2 regions of the Streptomyces sp. JH34 genome follow, and region 2 is predicted to be linked to the other one. Evidence: riboswitches for the same ligand, from Rfam matches in the RefSeq annotation. Region 2 holds a riboswitch; the other holds the start of a gene.
The links. Region 2 has a riboswitch for cobalamin ahead of cobN (cobaltochelatase subunit CobN). Riboswitches for the same ligand answer to the same signal wherever they lie in the genome.
Positions count from the first base shown of each region.

Region 1: another riboswitch for cobalamin. It lies ahead of LWJ43_RS10625 (ribonucleoside-diphosphate reductase subunit alpha); the one in region 2 lies ahead of cobN (cobaltochelatase subunit CobN).

Region 1 covers NZ_JAJSOO010000001.1:2,464,923-2,469,144, forward strand. Annotated here, with positions in the region: gene mctP (monocarboxylate uptake permease MctP) at 1-1,621, shown strand, start outside; gene LWJ43_RS10620 (GNAT family N-acetyltransferase) at 1,744-2,244, shown strand; cobalamin riboswitch at 2,297-2,420, shown strand; gene LWJ43_RS10625 (ribonucleoside-diphosphate reductase subunit alpha) at 2,560-4,222, shown strand, end outside.
Region 2 covers NZ_JAJSOO010000001.1:3,516,612-3,520,833, reverse strand. Annotated here, with positions in the region: gene cobJ (precorrin-3B C(17)-methyltransferase) at 1-408, opposite strand, end outside; gene LWJ43_RS15615 (precorrin-8X methylmutase) at 405-1,031, opposite strand; gene cobG (precorrin-3B synthase) at 1,106-2,407, opposite strand; cobalamin riboswitch at 2,516-2,664, shown strand; gene cobN (cobaltochelatase subunit CobN) at 2,729-4,222, shown strand, end outside.

The DNA of each region.
Region 1 (4,222 bases), 1.1 Mb from region 2:
GAACGGCGTGGCACTCGCCGTGTTCATCTTCTTCTTCGTGGCCGTGACGGTCATCGGATTCATGGCCGCGCGCTGGCGCAAGGCCGAGAACGAGGCCAGTCTCGACGAATGGGGTCTGGGCGGACGGTCGTTCGGCACCTGGGTCACCTGGTTCCTGCTCGGCGGCGACCTGTACACGGCGTACACCTTCGTCGCTGTGCCCGCGGCGATCTACGCGGCGGGTGCGGCCGGCTTCTTCGCCGTCCCGTACACGATCCTCGTCTACCCGCTGATCTTCACCTTCCTGCCGCGCCTGTGGTCGGTCTCGCACAAGCACGGCTACGTCACCACCTCGGACTTCGTCCGTGGCCGCTTCGGCTCCAAGGGGCTCTCGCTGGCGGTCGCCCTCACCGGCATCCTCGCCACGATGCCGTACATCGCGCTCCAACTCGTCGGCATCCAGGCCGTGCTGGACGTCATGGGCGTCGGCGGCGGCGAGAACACGCACTGGTTCATCAAGGACCTGCCGCTGCTGATCGCGTTCGCCGTCCTCGCCGCGTACACCTACTCCTCGGGACTGCGCGCGCCCGCCCTCATCGCCTTCGTCAAGGACGGCCTGATCTACCTGGTCATCGCCGTGGCGATCATCTACATCCCGATCAAGCTCGGCGGGTTCGACGACATCTTCGCCAAGGCGAGCGAGGCGTTCTCGGCGAAGAACGAAGCCGCGGGCAAGCCGGTGGCCGGCCTCGTCCCGGGCGACATGGGCCAGTGGGGCTACGCCACCCTGGCGCTGGGCTCGGCGCTCGCGCTCTTCATGTATCCCCACTCGATCACGGCGACGCTCTCCAGCCGCAGCCGTGAGGTGATCCGTCGCAACACCACGATCCTGCCGCTGTACTCGCTGATGCTGGGTCTGCTGGCCCTGCTCGGGTTCATGGCGATCGCCGCCGGGATCAAGGTGGACAACGGACAGCTCGCGATCCCCCAGCTGTTCGAGAACATGTTCCCCGACTGGTTCGCGGGCGTGGCCTTCGCCGCGATCGGGATCGGCGCCCTCGTGCCCGCCGCGATCATGTCGATCGCCGCGGCGAACCTCTTCACCCGCAACATCTACAAGGACTTCATCAAGCCCGACGCGACCCCCGCCCAGGAGACCAAGGTCTCCAAGCTGGTCTCACTGCTGGTCAAGGTCGGCGCGCTCGCCTTCGTCCTCACCATGGACAAGACGGTCGCGATCAACTTCCAGCTGCTGGGCGGCATCTGGATCCTCCAGACCATGCCGGCCCTGGTGGGCGGTCTGTTCACCCGGTGGTTCCACCGCTGGGCCCTGATCGCCGGCTGGGCGGTCGGCATGATCTACGGCACGGTGGCCGCGTACGGCGTCGCCAGCCCGACCCAGAAGCACTTCGGCGGGTCCTCGAAGGAGATCCCGGGCATCGGCGAGATCGGCTACATCGGTCTCACCGCGATCGTGCTGAACATCATCGTGGTGGTCGTGCTGACCTTCGTCCTCAACGCCGTGAAGGCACCGGCCGGCGTGGACGAGACCTCGCCGTCCGACTACACGGCCGATGCCGGCGACCCTGGCGTCCAGGAGCAGCTCCCGCCCGCCACGGTGGGCGCCCCGGGCGGTCACTGACCCCTCGGCACGACGTCTTCCGTCCCGGCGGGGTCCGCCCCGCCGGGACGGAGTCATGTGTGGACCGACCCGTCCGGGAAAGGGAGTGCGCCGGGCGTGCCGCCCGGGGCAGACTGGCGCCCATGGATATCTCGGTCAGACCGGTGCGCGCCGAGGAGCACGAGGCCCTGGGCGAGATGACCGCGCAGGCGTACCTCGGCGACGGGCTGTTGGACTTCGGCGCCGACGACCCCTATCTGGAGCAGCTCCGCGCCGTCGGTCGACGGGCCGCCGAGGCCGTCGTGCTGGCCGCGGTGGACGGGGACGGCGCGCTTCTGGGCGGTGTCACCTATGTCGCGCCCGGCGGCCCCTGGGCGGACATCGCCGGCCGGGACGAAGCCGAGTTCCGGATGCTGGCCGTCTCCGCGGAGGCACGCGGGCGCGGCGCCGGCGAAGCGCTCGTACGGGCGTGCGTCGACCGGGCGCGCGCCACCGAAGGGGTCTCCGGAGTCGTCCTGTCGACCCAGTCGTCCATGGAGGCAGCCCACCGGATCTACCGTCGCCTCGGCTTCGTACGGACTCCGGAGCGGGACTGGAGCCCCCTGCCGGGCTTCACCCTCCTGACGTTCCGTCTGGCCTTCTGACCCTCCGCGACACTACATGTGGGGGCCGCCGCAATCGGCGGCCCCCACATGTATGCTCGACCTCGCTGTCGCCGCAGGGGAATCCGGTGCGAATCCGGAACTGTCCCGCAACGGTGTGACCGGTGCGCGTTCGCGCACCGCGGAGTCCGAAGACCTGTCGACAGTGCGTCCGGCTCGACCGAACCGGACGCAGAGACGTCCGGGCCCCGCGGAGGGCCGGTGGACGCCGTGCGCACCGCGCTGCCCTCCCCCGGGTGTCCATGTGTCCGGCTGCCCCGCTCCCGCAGGCCCCGAGCCGAGCGAGGGATAGCCCCAGTGACCATCGCGCCAGCCGACCCGGTTTCAGCCGCGGAACCCGAAGGCCGTACGACCGACGCGCCCGGGACCGCCCTGCTGCGGACCCTGACCGGCCTCACCGCCGATCTCCCCGACACCGACCCCGGACGGGTCGCCGCCGCCGCGCTGCGCGGCCGCAGCGCCCGGTCGGACGAGGCGGAGCTGCGCTCGCTGGCCACCGAGGCCGCCGCCGGCCTGATCTCGGAGGACCCGGCTTACTCCCGGCTCGCCGCCCGGCTCCTCACCCGGGCCGTCGCGGACGAGGCCGCCGGCCAGGGCGCTGTCTCCTTCTCGGCGTCTGTCGCCGTCGGGCACCGCGAGGGTCTGATCGCGGACCGTACGGCCGAGTTCGTCACGCTGCACGCCGCCGCCCTCGACGCGCTGGTCGACCGGGCGCTCGCCGACGGCGCCGACGACCGCTTCGGCTACTTCGGGCTGCGGACGCTGCACAGCCGGTACCTGCTGCGTCACCCGCTCACCCGCCAGGTCATCGAGACCCCGCAGCACTTCATGCTGCGGGTCGCCGCAGGCCTCGCCGAGGACAACTCCGAGCGTGCCCTGGAGGAAGTGGCCGCGCTGTACGGCCTGATGAGCAGGCTCGACTACCTGCCCTCCTCCCCCACCCTCTTCAACTCCGGCACCCGGCACCCGCAGATGTCCTCCTGCTATCTGCTGGACTCTCCGCTGGACGAGCTCGACTCGATCTACGACCGCTACCACCAGGTGGCCCGTCTCTCGAAGCACGCGGGCGGCATCGGGCTCTCCTACTCCCGCATCCGGGCCCGGGGTTCACTCATCCGGGGGACCAACGGGCACTCCAACGGCATCGTGCCGTTCCTGAAGACGCTCGACGCCTCCGTCGCGGCCGTCAACCAGGGAGGCCGGCGCAAGGGGGCGGCCGCGGTCTACCTGGAGACCTGGCACGCGGACATCGAGGAGTTCCTGGAGCTGCGCGACAACACCGGTGAGGACCAGCGGCGCACGCACAACCTCAACCTGGCGCACTGGATCCCGGACGAGTTCATGCGCCGCGTCGACGCGGACACCGAGTGGTCGCTGTTCTCCCCGGCGGACACCCCCGAGCTGGTGGACCTGTGGGGCGACGAGTTCGACGCGGCCTACCGCGCGGCAGAGGCGAAGGGGCTGGCCCGCAAGACGATGCCGGCGCGTGAGCTGTACGGGCGGATGATGCGGACCCTCGCGCAGACCGGGCAGGGCTGGATGACGTTCAAGGACGCCTCCAACCGCACGGCCAACCAGACCGCCGAGCCGGGCCGTGTCGTCCACTCGTCGAACCTCTGCACCGAGATCCTGGAGGTCACGGACGACGGCGAGACCGCCGTCTGCAACCTCGGGTCGGTCAACCTCGGCGCGTTCGTCGCGGACGGCACCATCGACTGGGAGCGGCTGGACGCCACCGTCCGCACCGCGGTGACCTTCCTGGACCGCGTCGTGGACATCAACTTCTACCCGACCGAGCAGGCCGGCCGCTCCAACGCCCGCTGGCGCCCGGTGGGCCTGGGCGCGATGGGCCTCCAGGACGTGTTCTTCCAGCTGCGCCTGCCGTTCGACTCACCCGAGGCACGAGCGCTGTCCACGAGGATCTCCGAGCGGATCATGCTCGCCGCCTACGAGACCTCCT
Region 2 (4,222 bases):
GTAACGGTCCGCGAGCCGCTTGTGCATGTGCTGGTACGAGCCGTAGAAGAGCGGGTCGCCCTCGGCCAGCACGGCGACGGTGCGTCCCGCGTCGAGGTGGACCGCGAGGCGGGCCGCGGCCTCGGCGTAGAACTCGTCCAGCGCGCCGCGGTAGCCGCCGGGGTGGTCCGTGGCCTCCGTCGTGACGGGGTAGACCAGCGCCTCCTCGATGTGGTCGGCGCGGATGTACTGCGCCGCGATCGAGCGGGCGATGGAACGGCCGTGCCGGGCGGAGTGGTACGCGACGACATCGGCCTCGCCGATGATCTGCACCGCCCGCACCGTCATCAGGGCCGGGTCGCCGGGGCCGAGCCCGACGCCGTACAGCCGGCCCGTGCCGCCTGCGCGCTGCTGCTCGGGCACGCTCACTCCTCCTCGCTGGCGATCGCGTTGAGGGCGGCGGCGGCTATGGCGCTGCCCCCACGCCTGCCCCGTACGACGAGGTGCTCCAGCCCGGACGGGTGGGAGGCCAGGGCCTCCTTGGACTCGGCGGCCCCGATGAAACCGACGGGCACTCCGATGACGGCGGCGGGGCGCGGGGCGCCCTCCTCGATCATCTCCAGCAGCCGGAAGAGGGCGGTGGGCGCGTTGCCGACGGCGACGACCGCGCCCTCCATCCGGTCCCGCCACAGCTCCAGGGCGGCCGCGCTGCGGGTGGTGCCCAGCTCTGCGGCCAGCCCGGGGACGGCCGGGTCGGAGAGGGTGCAGATCACCTCGTTGTCCGCGGGCAGCCGCTTGCGGGTGACGCCGCTGGCGACCATGGCCACGTCGCACAGGATCGGTGCGCCGGAGCGCAGGGCCGCGCGGGCGTCGGCCACCACGTTCGGCGAGAAGGCGAGATCGCGTACGAGGTCGACCATGCCGCAGGCGTGGATCATGCGGACGGCGACCTGGCTCACGTCGGCGGGCAGCCCTGCCAGATCCGCCTCCGCGCGGATGGTGGCGAAGGACTGGCGGTAGATCGCCGGTCCGTCCTTCTCGTACTGGTGCACAGTGCTGTCGCTTTCTTCGTCTTCCCCGCCGAACAGGTCGGAGAGGGGGCCGGACAGGGGGTCATGCGTGGTGGTCAGGTGCGTGCGCCCCGGGCCGTCGCCACGGCCGCTGCCAGCGCCGCCGGGTCGTCCCGTACCGTCGCCGTCGCGGTGGCCAGGTCCCCCCGGACGTGGGAGATCCGGTGTCCGCCCGGGGTGGCGACCACGTCGATCCACTCCCCGTGCGGATGGCCGCAGCGGCGTTCGCACCCGGACCAGTACACAGGGAGCCGTCCGGCAGGTCCGACGGCGGCCCCCGCCTCGGTCCGCACGTCGGCCAGCGATTTCGCGCAGCCGGGCCGGCCGATGCAGGCGCCTACCCCGGCCCACGGGGAGCCGGGCCCGGTGATCAGGCCGGCGTCGGCGAGGCGGGCCGACATGCTGTCCGCCCGGCCGGGGCCGATGCCGGTGACGACGATTCCGCGCCACGGGGTGAGGCGCAGTTCCCCGGCGCCCGACAGCAGCCGCCACTGGGCCGGTACCAGCCGGCCCAGCGGCACACCGACGGACAGGGCGGCCTCGCGGTGGCTGCCCGGAACCGGCCCGTGGGCCGGGGGCAGGGCTTCGAGGGGGCGGGGTCGGCGGCCCGTCGTGACGGTGGTCCCCGTCCGCCGCAGCCGGCGGAGGACCTCGGCGGGCAGCGCGGCGGCGGCTGCGTCCGGCAGGTCCTTCACCCGCCAGGCGCCGGTCTCCCGGGCGGAGTCGAGGAAGGCCTCGGCGGCGGTCAGCGCGGCGCGGGGGCCCTCGGCGGCGGGGAGGCGGAGTACCTCGTCGACGTGCCCGACGCGCAGCAGGGCGTCGCCGTCGTCCTGGCCCAGCAGGGTGAGGTCGGCTCCGAGGGCGTCCACATCGCCGCGGCCGTCGTCGAGGGCGAACAGGAAACGTCCGGAGAGCGCCGTCGCGCCCGCGCTTCCGCACAGCAGACGGTCGAGGCCGGTCAGCCACGGTCCGACGTCGACGGACCCGAGGCCGTCGAGCCCGGAGAGCGGGGACGCGACGACGTTGCGCACGCGTTCATGACGTTCGGAGGGGAGCAGTCCGGCCTCGTGCAGAAGCCCGGCCAGCTCGGCACCGCAGTCCGGCGCGAGCCCGCGCAGCTGCACGTTTCCGCGGGAGGTGAGATGCAGCTCACCGTCACCGAGGCGCTCGGCGGCCTGTCCCAGCGCATCTGCCTGGCGGGGCGTCAGCACCCCGCCGGGTATGCGGATCCGCGCCAGCGCACCGTCGTCCGCCCGGTGCAGACGCAGCGCGCCGGGGCAGGCGTCACCGCTGCTCCGGGCACACGCGTCGCCCGGAGAACGGGGCGGAAGGGGGGAGGCGGACATGGCGGCGAGCATACCGACCGTGACCGTGACGCACCCCTACGGTCACTGTGACCTACGGGACACCGGCCCCCTGTCCGGGGCCCGGGCGGGGGCCGTCTGGTCAGGACCCCCCTCCTCCCGCCTACTATGCCTAGCGGCGGTCCGTTCGGTCCGCCATCGCCGTACGGCGACTTGGGAGGAAGCCCGGTGAGATTCCGGCGCGGTCCCGCCACTGTGAGCCCGGCCCACCGGCCGTGCGAGTCAGGAACTCCCTTTCCCAGGCTCTCGGTCCCGCCCGAGCAGCTGATCCGACACTGCCCGGGGCGTGGACACCCCGAGGAGGGCTGACGCCGCATGATCCTGCTCCTGTCGACGTCCGACACCGACCTGCTGAGCGCCCGTGCCGCGCAGGGACCGGTCAGCTACCGCTACGCCAACCCCTCCCGGCTCGCCCTCGACGACCTCCCGCAGCTGCTGGAGGAGGCCGACCTCGTCGTCGTACGCCTCCTCGGCGGTGTCCGTGCCTGGCAGGAGGGGCTGGACCAGGTGCTGGCCACCGGCAGGCCCGTCGTCGTGCTGACAGGTGAACAGGCCCCCGACGCCCAGCTGATGGCCGCGTCGACCGTGCCCATCGGCATCGCGGCGGAGGCGCATGCCTACCTCGCGCACGGCGGACCCGCCAACCTGGAGCAGCTGGCCCGCTTCCTCTCCGACACCGTGCTGCTCACCGGCCACGGCTTCGAGCCGCCCGCCCCGGCCCCCGCGTGGGGCCCGCTGGAGCGGACCGCCCGTGACGTCACCGGCCCGACCGTCGCGGTGCTCTACTACCGCGCCCACCACATGAGCGGGAACACCGCGTTCATCGAGGCGCTCTGCGCGGCCGTGGAGGACGCGGGCGCCCGCCCCCTCCCGCTGTACGTCGCCTCGCTCCGGTCGCCCGAACCGGAACTCATCGACGAACTCCGTGCAGCGGACGCCATAGTGACCACCGTCCTCGCGGCCGGTGGCACCAAGCCCGCGACCGCGTCGGCCGGCGGGGACGACGAGTCCTGGGACGCGGGCGCCCTCACCGGCCTCGACGTCCCGGTCCTCCAGGCGCTCTGCCTCACCAGCCCGCGTGCCGCCTGGGAGGAGAACGACGAGGGTGTCTCCCCGCTCGACGCGGCCACCCAGATCGCGGTGCCGGAGTTCGACGGGCGTCTGATCACCGTGCCGTTCTCCTTCAAGGAGATCGACGAGGACGGTCTGCCCGCGTACGTCGCCGACACCGAGCGCGCCGCCAGGGTCGCCGGGATCGCCGTACGCCACGCGCGGCTCCGCCACATCCCGGCGGCCGAGAAGCGGATCGCGCTGGTCCTGTCGGCCTACCCGACCAAGCACTCCCGCATCGGCAACGCGGTCGGCCTCGACACCCCCGCCAGCGCCGTCGCCCTGCTGCGCAGGCTCCGCGAGGAGGGCTACGACTTCGGCCCCGAGGAGGAGATCCCCGGCCTGGTCTCCGGCGACGGCGACGAGCTGATCTACGCGCTCATCGAGGCCGGCGGCCACGACCAGGAGTGGCTCACCGAGGAGCAGCTGGCCCGCAACCCGGTCAGGATCCCCGCGGCCGACTACCGCCGCTGGTTCGCCACGCTGCCCGCCGAACTGCGCGAGGCCGTGGAGGAGCACTGGGGCCCGGCGCCCGGCGAGATGTTCGTCGACCGGTCCCGCAACCCCGAGGGCGACATCGTGCTCGCGGCCCTGCGCCGCGGCAACCTGCTCATCCTCATCCAGCCGCCGCGCGGCTTCGGCGAGAACCCGATCGCGATCTACCACGACCCTGACCTGCCGCCCTCGCACCACTACCTG